DNA from 3 places in the Rhizobium sp. AN80A genome. Region 3 is predicted to be linked to each of the others. Evidence: predicted binding sites of a transcription regulator. Region 3 holds the regulator's gene; each other region holds the start of a gene.
The links. The regulator LexA, encoded in region 3, represses DNA repair genes until DNA is damaged. The targets are predictions, from matches to a motif close to TGTTCNNNNTGTGTTCNG.

Region 1 (5,261 bases), 1.4 Mb from region 3:
ACGTCGGGCAGCGCGAAGGGATAGACCACGCGGTCGAACAGCTCGCCGCCATCGACCGAGAGATCCTTGACGATCGAGGGCGTGAGCGTGGCAAGACCGCTCTTCACGGCATCGGTACCCTCACCCTCGTAGGGCTTCATTGCCAGATCCTTGGCTGGCGGGACGATCCAGTTGCCGCCCTGCGAGAGCAGGGTCACGCGGCCGGTGCCGAACGGCTTCAATCCGCCGAGCTTGTCGGACAGGGCCTTCAGCGAGATATCGACGCCGCTGACGCCGATCATCTTGCCGCCGGACATGACCGGGTAGGCGATGGAGGTCATCGCGGTGTTCTCGCCGGTGGTGCTTTCAGCGTAAGGCGAGGAGATCGCGCCTTTCTTGCTTGCGGCGGCGAGGCTGTACCATTCGGCCTTGTAGTCCGATCCGAAGACGGAGAAGGTGAAGCCGCCATCCTTCTTCTTGGTCCAGTAGGCATTGAAAGCGCCCGTCTTGTCCGAGCCGAGATCCGTGCGGCCGGCGAAGGACGGCGACTGGCCGTCGAATGCGTTCGGCTCTTCGCCGAACCAGCTGCCGAAGGCGAACTGGTTGCGCTCGACATTGGCCTTCAGCATATCGACGATCGCCTTGCGGTCGAGATACTTGCCTTCCTGGCCGCGACCGATGACGCCGGCCATGGAACGCGCCGCGCCGGCGAGTTCGCCGACCGAGGAAGCAACTTCGTTGGCGATTGCCTTTGCCTCGAGATTGGCCTGATCCATGGTCAGCGTGTCCACGCGATCACGAGTCTGGTCGATGAGGAAGAAATTGGAGATCAGGAGAACCAGCGCGATCGCGCTGCCGGTGATCACAATGAGTTTGGCCGCAAGCGATTTCATGCGAAAGATGAACATGGATTCCTCGGGGGAGATCAAGGATGGGCCGGGCAAGGCATCCGCCGGCACAAGAAGCAAGGGCGGGCTTCATCATGGAGCCGCCGTGGCGAGTGCCGTATCCCCTTGGAGAAGGGAGCCGGCGATCACGCGGAAGATCGCCGGAAACCTATTAAATTTGAGTGAAATGCGATGAATTTTCGCCCCATCGCAGGCAAACGCGGCGCCGATGTCGCCGGTTGATAATGCTTATAGTTTGTTTGCGACGTCATCCCGCGAAGGGATGGAAGGCTGGGCACCCGGCTTGAGGCATGCGAGCGAGCCGGCAACGGCCGCGCGGCGAAGCGCGGGCTCGAAATCGAGCCCTTCGTCGAGGCTGGCGGCGAAGTATCCGCAGAAGGTGTCGCCCGCGCCGACGGTATCCACCGGCTCGATCTTCAGCCCCTTCGCGCGCGATATCGCGCCGTCTCGGATCGCCACCACGCCATCGCCGCCAAGCGTGACGATCAGCGTCTGTCCCGTCTCGGCGTTGAGGCGCCTCAGTGCGGCCTCGCGATCCTCGGCACTCATGTTTTCCTGCCCGGCCAGAAGCTCGAACTCGGTTTCGTTGGCAATGACGATATCGGCGAGGCGCCCGAGACGCCCGGCATCCGCAATCAGCGGCGCGAGATTGAGGATCGTCGTCACCCCCTTGGCGCGGGCGGCGACAAGCGCGCGTTCGACCGACGCCGGCGGAATTTCGAACTGCAGCATCAGCACGTCGCCTTTGCTCATCGCGCCGACGGCCTGATCCGCATCCTGCGGCGTGACCGTGCCGTTCGCGCCCGGCACGACGGCGATCATGTTTTCGCCATCGCCGCCCACGAGGATGATCGCGGTTCCCGTCGGCTGGTCCGCGCGCTTGACGGACTGGAGATCGGTGCCGGCCTCCTTGAGGAGGGCAAGCGCTTCGTCCGAAAAGCCGTCATGGCCGACCGCGCCCGCCATGTGCACGGTGCGTCCGGCGCGACGCGCGGCCAGCGCCTGGTTGGCTCCCTTGCCGCCCGCCGCCGTTGAAAAGCCGTTGCCGGCCACCGTCTCGCCCGGCTTCGGAAGCCGTTGCGTCGTGGCGATGAGGTCCATGTTGATGGAGCCGAAAACGGTGATCATGCTGCGGGTGTCCCTTCCAATTCTCTGTCGGGCGCGACACTGCCGAAGGCGTCACTCGTCGTCAACCACCCTCAGCTTAAGAAGTCCCGTTCTGCTCTCGACGGATTTCGACGCGGGCGCTTCCTCGTCCGCCGCGCGGCCTGCCTCCGCGCCTTCGAATTCCAGCGCCTCGATCTTGGCGCCGCGTCTGGTCAGCTTGTCGGCGGAGGTGACGATCATGTCGACATCCTTCTGCGCCATGGCGAAATGCCCTTGCAGCTTGCGAACGCGATCGTCGAGGCGGCCGAGGTCATCCATCAGGTTGGCGACCTCGCCCTGGATGACATGCGCCTGCGCCTGCATCCGCTGATCCTTCAACACCGCCTGGATGACCTGGATCGACAACATCAGCAGCGAGGGCGAGACGATGACCACGCGGGCGCGATGCGCCTTCTGCACGATCGCCTCGAAATTCTCGTGAATTTCCGCGAAGATCGATTCCGACGGCACGAACAGGAACGCGGTATCCTGGGTTTCGCCCTGGATCAGATATTTCTCCGCGATATCGCGGATATGGATTTCCATATCGCGGCGAAACTGCTGCGACGCGGCCTTGGCGAGTTCAGGTCCGCCGGCTTCGCGAATGGCGTTCCATGCCTCGAGCGGGAATTTGGCATCGATCACGAGCGGCGGCGCGCCATTGGGCATGCGAATGGTGCAATCCGGGCGCGAGCCGTTGCCGAGCGTCTGCTGGAAGGCATAGGCGCCGATCGGCAGGCCGTCGGCGACGATCGTCTCCATGCGCGACTGGCCGAAGGCGCCGCGCGTCTGCTTGTTGGACAGGATCGCCTGCAGCCCGACGACATCCTTGGCAAGCGTCTGGATGTTGTTCTGCGCCGCATCGATAACCGCCAGCCGCTCCTGCAGCTTCCTCAGGTTCTCATGCGTGGACTTGGTCTGCTCCGTTATGGTCGAGCTGACGCGCTGCGACATGCCGTCCAGCCGCTGGCTGATCGCCTGGTTGAGTTCCGACTGCCTGGAGCCGAACACCTCCGCCATCGCGGCCATCCGCCCCTGCATTTCCGATTGGATCCGCAACAGCTCCCTCATCCGCGCATCCGCTTCGGCGGCGCGCTCCAGCGCCTCTTCCGCCTGTTCGCGCCGCAGCTGGCCGCCACGAACGAGAAGGATGATCATCAGCACGATCAGTGCCGCAAGGGCCGCGCCGGCAAGGGCGAGCGACATGGGGCTGAAGCCTGAAAGGGTGGCGGAGAGCGAGTCGGTGCTGGTTGTCATGCGCGCACCATAGCAAAGTCGCACGGCTTTTCCAGATCAAAACGTGAACATGATTGATAGACCCGCCTTTGCGCGGGAGATGCCACACGAATGCCAGCTAAGAAATGACGGGGTAATTTAACGCTTACGAAACTATATTCGGCAAAAGCTGCGCGCAAATTGCACCTCATCACATGAAGAAGCAGATATATATTATGAGCAGCCAGCAGCCAGAAAACGGTCTTAAGCAACGCCTGGATTTCATCGAGCTGGATGACAGCGCGCGTCAATCGCTGCGCCAGATGCGGCCGGCGATTTCCGAGATGCTGGGTGGTGCGCTCGACCGGTTCTACGGAAAGCTGGCGCGCACGCCTCAGGTCGCGAGCTTCTTTTCCGATAAATCGCACATGAACCATGCCAAGTCGCGGCAGGAGACCCACTGGGCCAATCTCGCCGGCGGCAACTTCGACGAAGCCTACGTCAAGGGCGTCGTCGCGGTCGGCAAGACGCATGCGCGCATCGGCCTCGAGCCACGCTGGTACATCGGCGGCTACGCGCTCTTGATGAGTGATCTGATCAGGGGCCTGATGGCCAAGGAATGGCCATCGCGCTTCGGTCGCGGCCAGGGCAAGCTGCTCGCCGAAAAGCTGACCGCCGTCGTCAAGGCCGCGATGCTGGACATGGACTACTCGATCTCGGTCTATCTCGAAGCGCTCGAAGAAAAGCGGCTGAAGCTCGAGGAAGAGCGCCAGAAGGCGGAAGCCGATCAGGCGATGGCGCTGAGCCATCTGCGCCGTGGTCTCGAAGCGCTGTCGCGGGGCGATCTCGAAGCCACCTTGCCCGATGATCTGCCGGGCAATTTCAAGGACATGGGCGACGACTACAACCGCGCCGTCGCGGCGCTGCGCGCCTCCTTCGCATCGGTTCGCAGCACGTCCGGCGAGATCCTGCGTGGCACCGATGTGATCGCCAAGGGCTCCGACGATCTGGCGCTGCGCACCGCGCAGCAGGCAGCCGGCGTCGAGGAAAGCTCGGCCGCGCTGCAGCAGCTCTCCGTCAGCGTCGGCCAGACGGCATCCAACGCCGAGAAGGCGTCCGCGGCCGTGCGCGAAACACAGCAGAAGGCGAAGAACTCCGGCGAACTGGTCACCAGCGCCGTCTCCGCCATGGCCGGCATCGAGAAGTCGTCGAGCGAGATCACCAAGATCATCGGCGTCATCGACGACATCGCCTTCCAGACAAACCTTCTCGCGCTGAACGCAGGCGTCGAAGCGGCGCGCGCCGGCGAGGCGGGCAAGGGTTTTGCCGTCGTCGCCCAGGAAGTCCGCCAGCTGGCGCAGCGCTCGGCCGATGCCGCCAAGGAGATCAAGAAGCTGATCTCCGAGAGCTCCGCGCAGGTGAACCAGGGTGTCGACATCGTCAGCAGCACCGGCGATCCCTGAGCGACATGATCGATCGTATCGACATTATCAACAGCTTCGTTGCCGATATCGCCGCCGCCGCCCGCGATCAGGCGACCGGCGTCAACGAGGTCAGCGTCGCCATCCGCAACATGGACACCATCACCCAGCAGAATTCGGGAATGGTCGAGCGCACGTCCGCCGAAACCCGCCGCCTCCGCAACGAGGTGGAAGGCCTGGTCGGCCTGCTCGAGCGCTTCCGCATCGGTGGCGCCACGCGACCGGCCCACGAGGCGCCGCGCCGCGCCGCCTGAGGCGAAAGTGTCGAAATGACGACGGCGGCGTAAAAAAGCGCCGCCTCCGGCTTTCGGATAATTCCATCCCGCAAAAAGATGCGTTATGGGAACGCCATGACCATCAAGCCACTCATCATTCTTCCCGATCCGTTGCTTCGCCAGGTTTCCAAGCCGGTCGAGCGCGTCGACAGCGATCTGCAGCGTCTCGCCGACGACATGCTGGAGACCATGTACGATGCTCCTGGTATCGGGCTCGCCGCCATCCAGATCGGCGTTGCGCGCCGTATGCTCGTCAT
Region 2 (5,261 bases), 590 kb from region 3:
CGCCCGATGGAACGGAATCGCACCAACCGAAAAGCCCGTTGGCGCCGCCAGGAGAAGAGGCATTGCAATCCCCTGCGGTGTCGCAACGCGCCCCGGCGGGACGGCTTGGAGCACGGAGAAATCCTGTCGCTCGCATTCGCTCGCCGTCATGTAGTCGACCTCGTCGAACTTGTGCGCAACTGGCGGCAACAGCACGAAGAAGAGACAAAGCGCGGCGGCAACAGCGGTCGTCGCGACCGCGGAAAGCCGATAGGCCTTGTCGAAAGCCGGCAACTTCATCGTCATCGTCGCAATGGCGGCGGGCAGGAAAACCGGCATCAGCGCGATCGGAAAGCGAATGTTGCGCGTCACGAAAGCGGTGAGGATGAGGGCGCCCAACGCCATCAGATAGCCGATGAGAGGTCCAAACGACCGCGTCTGCATCCTGAACCGGACCAGCGGACCGGCATAGGCGCCAACGGCAGCCGTCAATGCGAGAAGCAGCAACAGATCATATTGGCCGTTCTCGTAGAAATAGCGGATGCTCTTTTCCTGCCAAACACGGTTGAACCACAGCTCGCGCGACAGCGGGTCGATGATGCCGTACGGCCCCGAAATGCAGGATGGGAAGAGGAAGGCGGCCGCGATCAGAACGGCGCCGGCCGGAACCGCCAATGTCAGTAGCCGCATGACAGGGCCAGCACGATCACTCTGGATCGCCACACATGCGCCGAGAATGGCGGAAAATCCTGACAGCAGGAAAATATAGGGAGCCGAGAAGGCATCGCACTGCGTCGAAACGGCAGCGGCAGGCCCGAGGAAGGCGATGGCGGACACAAGCGTCACGGTCGCCATGGAGACGGACGACGCAATGATGACAGTGCGAACCCCCGCGACATTGCCGATGTAGCAAAGGACGAGCCCGCCATAGGCGATGGCGATGAAAGGCAGGCATTCAAGGCCGACCACCGTCGAGATCGCCGCGCCCGCTCCAATCATCAGCCCGCCAGCCCGATCCCATCGCACGAGCCCGGCGATGATCATCATGAGCGCAACGATCTGCATGTTATGATGATCGATGCGACCAGGTGAAAACTCCAGCACACCCATGCTCATCAGCACGGTCGCAAGCATCAGCGATACCGTGAGTGCCGTTCCCGTCAGCGAAAACCCCGCAAGCAGACGCCGTGCTGTCGCAGCCACCAGCAGACAGCAGACCGCGAGCAGCATCGGCGGCCACAGCTGAAAGGCAACGGAAAGCCCCTGCGAAGGGGCCATGAAAGGCTGCAGCAGCCAGGCAATCGCCACATAAGGGAGATCGACCAGGCGCGACCAGGGCGACACGTAGGTCGCCGGCATCGAGATGAATGGCAGCGAAAGATCGAACCAACTCCCCTGCGCGGACATCAGGTGCCGGATCTGGAGTTCGCGCAACTGATCGTCGATATCGCCGACGAACCTTATGCCATCAGCGAGATCGACCAACACGATCGCCAAGGCGGTGGCATAAACGACCAGAAACATTCGCCACAATGTCATCTCGCCTGCAGCAGCCTGATCGCTTTCACATGCAACCACATCGGACATCGGTCGTCACTCATGCTGTTTGTCACCGTCAGCCCCCATGATAGACGCCAAAAATTGAGATTATGCTACGGCCTCAAAACCCCGCAGCGTCGACGATCCCCTCGTTGCAACCGAACGATGTCTTGCCTGCTCCCTGGATGAGATCGCCGAGATCCCTGGCCTTGCCATCCGTCGTATCGGCGGAAAGGCCGATCGTCAGTTCGCTGATGACGCGGCTGCCGCCGGACCTGCGGCAGCTCATCTTCACCCGGTCGCCGGCGCCGGGACCGAAGCTCTTGTCGAACGCCGCCCTGATCGCGTCCCCGGTCAGTGACTTTCCGATATTGGCGGCGAACAGCTGCTGGACCGCCGATCCGTTCAGGTCCTCGATCAGCCTGACGGCATCGGCGAAATAGGCGTCGGCGCTCATGCCGCTGCAGGTGCCGTGCTTTATCCATTCATGCCGCTCCAGCGCCGATTGCGTCCCCGGCATGACCCTGTCGAGCGACGCCCTCGTCTCGGGTGAAAGCGTCACTTCCGGCAGCTGCTTCCAGCCGCCATTCTTGTCGGCCGATTGCTGCGCATCGGGCACGCCGCAGTAATTCTTGCGCATCGGCCAGAGGCCGTGCAGTGCGAAATTGCTGGCGTCGTAACGGTCGCCGCCCTGGCTGGCGCATTCCGGCTTGCGCTGGTTGGTCTGGCAGAAGGCCGGCTGCCAGCTCGCCGCGAGGATGAAGCGCGTGCGCCCCAAGCCCTCCTGGGCAAGCGCCCCACCGGCCATGATCGTCAGGAAGAACAATGCAACGACACGCGAAAGAGACTTGCCCATATCCATCCCCAGAAAGAACAATTCATGAACATCAAAGCATGCGGCGCCTGTTCCGGCAAGCGGCAAAACGCGACGCGCGAAAATCTCCGGCACAACCCGCCGCGCCTGTTGCATTTGACCGCTGTTCTGGTCTTCTCCCGCCACGGAGGAAATCATGTTTTCAGACACAAGGCGCCTCGACCATGCGGGCGCTTCACTGGCCTATCATTATCAGCCGGCCGAAGGCACCGAGCGCGGCATCCTGCTGGTCAGCCACGGATTGGCCGAGCATTCGAAACGCTACCAGCGCTTTGCGCAAGCGATTGCCGCACGCGGCTACCACGTCTATGCGCATGACCACCGCGGACACGGCGAGACCACCGCGCCGGACGCGCCGATCGGCCTCTTCGCAAGGCGCGATGGCGCCAGCCGCGTCATCGACGATATCGAGGCGATGCGCGACGAAGCCGCGACCGAGCACCCCGGTCTGCCGGTCATTCTCTTCGGCCATTCCATGGGCGGGCTGATCGCGCTCAATGCCGCGGTCACCTATCCGCGAAAATTCGATGCCGTCGCCGTCTGGAACTCGAATTTCAACCCCGGCCTCGCCGGCCGCGCCGCGCAGGCGATCCTCTTGACCGAGCGCGCGCTGAAAGGCTCAGACGTCCCGAGCGACCTGCTGCCGAAGCTGACCTTCGCGACCTGGGCGAAATCGGTCCCCAACCGCCGCACGGATTTCGACTGGCTGTCGCGCGACCCCGAGGAGGTCGACAAATACGTGGCCGATCCGCTGTGCGGCTTCGGCGCATCCGTTTCGCTCTGGCTGGACATTTTCGAGTTGACATTCCGGGCCCCGCGAAGGGAATATCTCGCACGCCTGCCGACCGAGACGCCGATGCATCTGGTCGGTGGCGGCCAGGACCCGGCGACGGAAAACGGCAAGGCCATCCTCTGGCTGTCGGATCATCTGAAGACGCATGGCTTCTCCCGTATCAGCACCGAAATATATCCGGACATGCGCCACGAGACCTTGAACGAGGTCGGCGCCGACGCCGCCATATCGGCATTCGCCGACTGGTGCGACCGGGTCACCACCGCCGCTTGAGCGGCATCCCCCGCCTCTACCTTGAAATCAGAGAATTCCGTCATGAGCAGCAACGCGGCAACCGGCACCGGCAACACGTCATCGGAAGTGATGATGGGGCTGATCCTGATGTTCGTTTCGGTGCTCCTGTCGCCCCTCATCGACATTTTCTCCAAGCTCGCGATCACCACGATCCCGTCCGCCGAGATCACCGCCGCGCGCTTCGCCGTGCAGGCGCTATGCATGTTGCCCATCGTTCTGTGGCGTCGCAACCTCACCGACATCACCTGGAGGCAGAGCTTTTTCCACGCCATCCGTGGCGCCATCATCACCGTCTCGATGATCTCCTTCGTCACCACGCTGAAATACATGGCGGTCGCCGATGCCATCGCCATTTTCTTCGTCGAGCCGATCATCCTGACGATCCTCAGCAGCATCTTCCTCAAGGAAAAGATCGGCTGGCGCCGCTATACCGCCTGCGGCGTCGGCTTCTTCGGCGCGATCCTGATCATCCAGCCGAGCTTCCAGGAGGTCGGTTACGTCGCGCTGCTGCCCGTCGTCAGCGCCGTCTGCATCGCCATATCGGCGATGATGAACCGGGCGCTGGCGCAGCGCGAGGACCCCTGGGTCATGCAGTTCCACATGGGCCTCTGGGGCCTGCTGATCTGCGCCATCCTTCTCCATCTCGGCCACGGCAGCGGCTCCGACGTGCTCGATCCCGTCATGCCGGATGCCCGCGCCTGGCTCTATCTGCTGGGCGTCGGCGTCACCGCCGCGATCGCCGGCATCTTCGGCGTCTACGCCTATCGCGCGGCGCCCGCCTCGACGCTGGCCCCGCTGCAATATTTCGAGATCGTCTCTGCCACCGCCTTCGCCTGGCTGGTCTTCGGCGATTTCCCGAACGCGCTGAAATGGCTCGGCATATCCATCATCATGGGCTCCGGCTTCTACATCATCTGGCGCGAGCGGAGCTTTGCATCCAGGCCCGTATCCGATACATCTGGGGAGACGCGGGCACCCTGATCTGATCGTGGGAGGAACATGACGCAGACCCAGCCTAACAAAGCGCCGCTCGCGGGCATCCGTGTCATCGAGCTCGCGCGCGTGCTTGCCGGTCCCTGGGCAGGCCAGATGCTGGCCGATCTCGGCGCCGACGTGATCAAGGTCGAAAACCCCGAGGGCGGCGACGATACAAGGCACTGGGGTCCCCCCTTCGTCGAAGGCGCCGATGGCGAGAACCTCTCGGCCGCCTACTACCATTCCGCCAATCGCGGCAAGCGCTCGATCACAGCCGATCTGCGCAGCGACGAAGGCCAGGCGCTGGTCCGCCGGCTGGTCGCGACCGCCGATGTCGTCATCGAGAACTTCAAGCTCGGCGGCCTCGTCAAATACGGGCTCGATTACGAGAGCCTGCGCAAGATCAATCCGAAGCTCGTCTACTGCTCGATCACCGGCTTCGGCCAGACGGGACCCTATGCGAGCCTCGCCGGCTACGACTACATCGTCCAGGGCATGTCGGGTTTCATGTCGATAACAGGCGAACCCGACGGACAGCCGATGAAGGCGGGCGTTGCCATCGCCGACATCTTCACGGGCATCTACGCGGTCTCGGCGATAGAGGCGGCCCTCATCCACGCGCTGAAGACCGGTGAAGGCCAGCTGGTCGACATGGCGCTTCTCGACGTGCAGTCGGCCGTGCTCGCCAACCAGAACATGAACTACCTGGTATCCGGCCGCCCGCCGACACGCCTCGGCAACGCCCACCCCAACATCTCGCCCTACGAAGTCGTCCCGACCGCCGACGGCTACCTGATCCTTGCCATC
Region 3 (5,261 bases):
TCGGTTCCGAGAGCGGCATTCTGACTGCAGGTCAGGGTGGCTTTCGGGTGTTTTTGCATGCCGGAGTTGAATGCCAGTAACGCGGTTTTGAAAGCACCCGAAGCGGCGCAAATTGCCAATTTGCCGGACGCGGCCGGGCGAAATGCCCGTGCCATAGTCACACGTCCGCCCTTGACGCAGTCCTCGTCAGGCTTTCTTGGTCGCGCAAACCGCCGAATCGCCCGCCAGATGGTGGTCGCCAGACAGGCGTTCGCCGCCGAATTCGACCATGGCCGGTTCTTCCTGGCGTCGCCGGTTCTGCTCGGGGCCGGCGCCATCGCATGGTTCAGGCTTTCGAGCGACCCTCCGCCGACGCGATTGCTTGCCTGGGCGGCCGCCTTTGTGCTCGTATTCCTGCTTTCCGGCGTCGGGCGCGTGGCAACCCGCCGCATGGCTCTGGCCGGTCTGCTCGTCGTGCTCGGCATGTTTGCCGCGCAGATCGAGACGTGGCGCGCGGCCACCGTGGTTCTGGACGCGCCGGTGACAACGACCGTGACCGGCCGCGTGGAACGGCGTGAGGGCGACGACAACGGCCGCTGGCGCTATATTCTCAGGGTAACGCGAACGGAGACGCCGGCTCTCAAGCGGCCACCGGAACAAATCTCGCTTGTTGCCCGCGCCGGCGAACCCGTCGCGGTCGGCGGCTGGCTGACCGGCCGCGTGCGCCTGACGCCGCCGGCGGGGCCGGCGCTGCCGGGACTGAGCGATTTCGCATTTTCCGCCTATTTTGACGGCATCGGCGCCAACGGTTTTTTCTACGGCACGCCGCAACTCCTCCCGTCGCCGGTGGATAGCGTCGAGCTCTCCGCGAAAGATCGCGCCATGGCCTGGCTCTACGGCCTGCGCAGCCGCATCGGCGACCGCATCCGTGGCATCCTGTCCGGTGATACCGGCGCCTTCGCCGCCTCTCTGGTCACCGACGAGAGACGGGCCATCTCCAACGAGACGACCGAGGCGCTGCGTCAATCCGGTCTCGCGCATATCGTCGCGATCTCGGGGCTCAACATGGCGCTGTCGGCCGGCATCTGCTTCGTCGGGCTGCGCCTGTTCTTCGGTCTCTTTCCCGGCTTCGCCCAGGCCTATCCGACCAAGAAGTTCGCCGCCGGCAGCGCGCTTCTGGCGCTGACCGCCTATTACATGATCTCCGGCTTCGCCGTCTCCGCCGAGCGCGCCTTCATCATGATGGCGATCATGCTGGTCGCGGCGCTGTTCGACCGTCCGTCGATCAGTCTGCGCAATATCGCTCTCTCCGCGCTGCTGATCATATTGCTGTCGCCATCGGAAGTGCTTGGCCCCAGCTTCCAGATGTCTTACGCCGCGACCCTGGCGCTGGTCGCCGGCTTTGCCGTCTGGACCAGAAGACGACCTCGCGAGAGCGTCTTTTTCACGCATCCGGCGATGAAACCGGTCATGTTCGCGCTTCGCTTCTTTGGCGGCATCGCGCTCACCTCCATGATCGGCGGCTTCTCGACCGCATTGTTTTCGATCGAGCATTTCAACAGGCTGAGCGGCTACGGGCTGCCGGCCAATCTGTTGGCCATGCCGGTCATCTCCTTCATCGTCATGCCCTTTGGAATGGCCGCCATGTTGGCGACGCCATTCGGCCTCGATGCGCCCTTTTGGATCGTCGCTGGCTTCGGGCTGGATCTGGTGATCGCTATCGCCAGGATGGTGTCGGGCTGGGGCGGTAGCGTCGATACGGGCAGGATTCCCGAATGGTATTTCGTGATCGCCGTCGTCGGCTTTCTAATCTGGGGGCTGATGCTGACGCGCCTGCGCTGGATCGGCGCCGTGGGTGCCGCGGTTGCAACCCTTGTCCTCGTCATGCTGCCGGCCGAGCCGGCGCCCGAGCTTGTCGTGTCCGAGGATGGAAGCCTCGTGGCATCGCTCAAGAGCGACAGCCTGGCCAGCAATCGCGAACGCCCGCCCGACTTCATTCTGGGGCAATGGCAGCGCGCGCTTGCCATTGAAAATCAAACGCCGCCGGACATGCTCGATGGCGAGGCGCTGTCCATCCCGAAAAAGGGCGAGCCAAGGCCGAGATTGACACCGAGACAACAACGCGAAGCCCGCGGCATGATGCGCGGCGCAGCGGATTCGACGAACAATAATGGCTTCCAGTGCCTGAAGACGGCGTGGTGCGTGACCACGCTCGACAGCGGCTACATCATCGCGACGCTGGAAAACGCCGCTTATCTCGGTCCCGCCTGCGACGTCGCCGATATCGTCGTCACACCCGTCCGTCTCCGCGAGGTGACATGCCGCTCCGGCGCCATGCTCCTGACCGGAGAAACCTTGCGGCGCTCGGGAGCCGTCGAAATCCGTATCGACGAGCAAGGCTCGCCCGTCGTCAAAACCGCTTACGGCAGTCTCGATCGCCCCTGGATGCGTCATCGCGCCTATGACTGGCGCAATGACAGCTTCGCGGGCGACCCGTCACCGATTAGTGATATCGGCGGATGAGGCCGACGAGCTTGCCCTGGACCTTGACGCGGTCCGGTCCGAATATGCGGGTTTCGTAAGCCGGGTTGGCTGCCTCGAGCGCGATCGAGGCGCCCTTGCGGCGGAAGCGCTTCAGCGTTGCCTCTTCGTCATCCACGAGCGCCACGACGATGTCACCGGGATTGGCGGTGTTGCCGTTGCGGATGATGACGGTGTCGCCGTCGAAAATGCCGGCCTCGATCATCGAATCGCCCTTGACCTCGAGTGCGTAGTGCTCACCCGAGCCGAGCATGTCGGCGGGAACGGTGATGTCGTGAGTGTTGTTCTGGATCGCCGAGATCGGCACGCCGGCTGCGATCCGGCCCATGACGGGAACGGAAGCCGAGTTTCCGTTGTCGGCGCTCGGCGCCGGCTTCGGGGCAGGGGCGGCGGCCACCGGCTGCGGCTTGCCGAGGCTGCCCTCGATGACGCTCGGCGAAAAGCCGCGGCGTGGCTGCAGGCTCGGATTATAGGCTTCCGGCAGCTTGATGACCTCGAGCGCGCGCGCCCTGTTTGGTAGCCGGCGAATGAAGCCGCGTTCCTCCAGCGCCGTGATCAGCCGGTGGATGCCGGACTTCGACGCGAGATCGAGTGCATCCTTCATCTCGTCGAAGGAGGGCGGAACGCCCGACTCTTTCATTCGCTCGTGAATGAACAGAAGCAGTTCCTGTTGCTTGCGCGTGAGCATCGAATTGAACCCCAGAGTCGTGAAACAAATCCAGAACGGACACTATATGTTCCATATGTGTTCCGCAAGTGCCTAAATTTTCGTAAAACTTGGCTCTGAATCGTCGCGATTTTGCGCTTCATTCGATTTAACCGCGCTCGCCTCTTGCATTGTGGCGAAAGCCAGCGCACATCTCTGCCGATTTCGGGAGGATTTGCCTATGAGTGAACCCCATCCTCTGGACCACGTCGTCCTGCCTGTCGTCAACATCGAGATGGCGCGCGAGCGTTTGGGCAAGCTCGGCTTCACGGTCGCTGCCGATGCGCTGCATCCCTTCGGAACCGCGAACGCCTGCGTTTTCTTCGCCGACAAGACCTATCTCGAGCCGCTCGGCATCGCCAGTATCGAGGCCTATGAGGCCGCCATCGCCGACGGGAACGTGTTTGCGGCGCGCGACCGCGCCTTTCGCTTTCGGTGCGGCGACGACGGCTTGTCGGCGATCGTGTTCGGCACGCCGGACGCCGATCGTGATCACGCGCGATTTATGACCGATGGCATGAGCGGCGGTGATATGCTGCAATTCGCCAGGTCGATGAGGATGCCGGACGGGTCGGAGGTGACGGCGGCGTTCCGCCTGGCCTTCGCGGCCGATCTGCGCGCGCCCGATTTCTTCCTCTTCGCCTGCCAGCGGGTCAATCCGCTGCCAAGCGACCGCAAGGCCTTGGAGACGCACGCCAACGGCGTATCGGGGATCGCGTCGATCGTGCTCTCGTCGTCCGATCCCAAGGCGTTCGCGCCGCTGTTGCAGCTGGCGTCCGATGCGGCCGCGTCACGCCAGGAGGCCTTCGGTGTCAGTCTCGACGCGGGCAATGTCCGTATCAATATCCTGTCGCCGGATGGGCTGGACGCCTATTACGATCTGTCCCAGTCGACAGCCGATCGCGGTTTGCGCGGCTCGGCGATTGTTTTCGCCGTTGCCGATCTCGCCGTGACAGAGGCGCATTTGGCTGCTAACGGGATCACCTACACACGCAAGAACAATCGAATTCTGGTGAAGGCCGCGCCCGGCCAGGGTGCACTCTTCGCCTTCGAGGAGAAACGATGACTGAAACCAATTCCGAAGTGGCCGTGGGCGAAGGCGCCGGCCGTGTTGTGTTTTCCAACAGCGCCCGCCTGTCTCTGATCGCCGGCCCGTGCCAGATCGAAAGCCGCGAGCATGCCTTCATGGTCGCCGGCACGTTGAAGGAACTCTGCGACAAGCTTGGCATCGGCCTCGTCTACAAGTCGTCCTTCGACAAGGCAAACCGCACGTCGCTGTCGGCGCAGCGCGGCATCGGGCTTGAAGCGGGGCTCGAAATCTTCGCCGATCTCAAGAAGGAGTTCGGCTTCCCGGTCCTCACCGACGTCCACAGCGAAGAGCAGTGCGCCGACGTGGCCACCGTGGTCGATGTCCTGCAGATCCCGGCCTTCCTTAGCCGGCAGACGGATCTCCTGGTTGCCGCTGCCAAGACCGGCCGCGCCATCAACGTCAAGAAGGGTCAGTTCCTGGCGCCGTGGGACATGAAGAACGTGCTTGCCAAGCTGAATGCCAGCGGCAACCCGAACATCATGCTGTGCGAGCGCGGCGCCTCCTTCGGCTACAACACGCTGGTCTCCGACATGCGCTCGCTGCCGATCATGGAAGCGATGGGCGCGCCGGTCGTTTTCGATGCGACCCATTCGGTGCAGCAGCCAGGCGGGCAGGGCGGCTCGAGCGGCGGCCAGCGCGAATTCGTCGAGACGCTGGCGCGCGCGGCGGTCGCCGTCGGTGTGGCCGGCGTGTTCGTCGAGACGCATGAAGACCCCGACAACGCCCCATCGGATGGCCCGAACATGGTCTATCTCAAGGACATGCCGCGCCTGCTTGAAAAGCTGCTGGCCTTCGACGCCATCGCCAAGGGCTGACGTTCAAACGACTGACACGTTCGTGTATTAGGCCAGCCACGAACAATGCGGCGAAGCATGCGCAAAAGGGCCCCGAACTGCCATTGTAATTTGCGCATCTTCGATTTAGACGAATTTCAAACGATTTATC

Region 1: a site for LexA is predicted at 3,323-3,340, ahead of P3R82_RS23850 (DNA recombination protein RmuC). Genes of this name have one in related genera too.
Region 2: a site for LexA is predicted at 2,388-2,405, ahead of P3R82_RS14005 (ribonuclease). Genes of this name have one in related genera too.

The regions. Positions count from the first base shown of each region.
Region 1 covers NZ_JASJPX010000003.1:2,463,227-2,468,487, reverse strand. The annotation lists gene P3R82_RS23860 (methyl-accepting chemotaxis protein) at 1-887, opposite strand, end outside; gene P3R82_RS23855 (ribokinase) at 1,116-2,015, opposite strand; gene P3R82_RS23850 (DNA recombination protein RmuC) at 2,067-3,290, opposite strand; partial or broken gene P3R82_RS23845 (globin-coupled sensor protein) at 3,485-4,983, shown strand; gene def (peptide deformylase) at 5,080-5,261, shown strand, end outside.
Region 2 covers NZ_JASJPX010000003.1:495,810-501,070, reverse strand. The annotation lists gene P3R82_RS14010 (hypothetical protein) at 1-1,566, opposite strand, end outside; gene P3R82_RS14005 (ribonuclease) at 1,640-2,374, opposite strand; gene P3R82_RS14000 (alpha/beta hydrolase) at 2,529-3,458, shown strand; gene P3R82_RS13995 (DMT family transporter) at 3,501-4,460, shown strand; gene P3R82_RS13990 (CaiB/BaiF CoA-transferase family protein) at 4,479-5,261, shown strand, end outside.
Region 3 covers NZ_JASJPX010000003.1:1,086,548-1,091,808, reverse strand. The annotation lists gene P3R82_RS16910 (ComEC/Rec2 family competence protein) at 229-2,502, shown strand; gene lexA (transcriptional repressor LexA) at 2,483-3,208, opposite strand; gene P3R82_RS16900 (VOC family protein) at 3,408-4,292, shown strand; gene kdsA (3-deoxy-8-phosphooctulonate synthase) at 4,289-5,131, shown strand.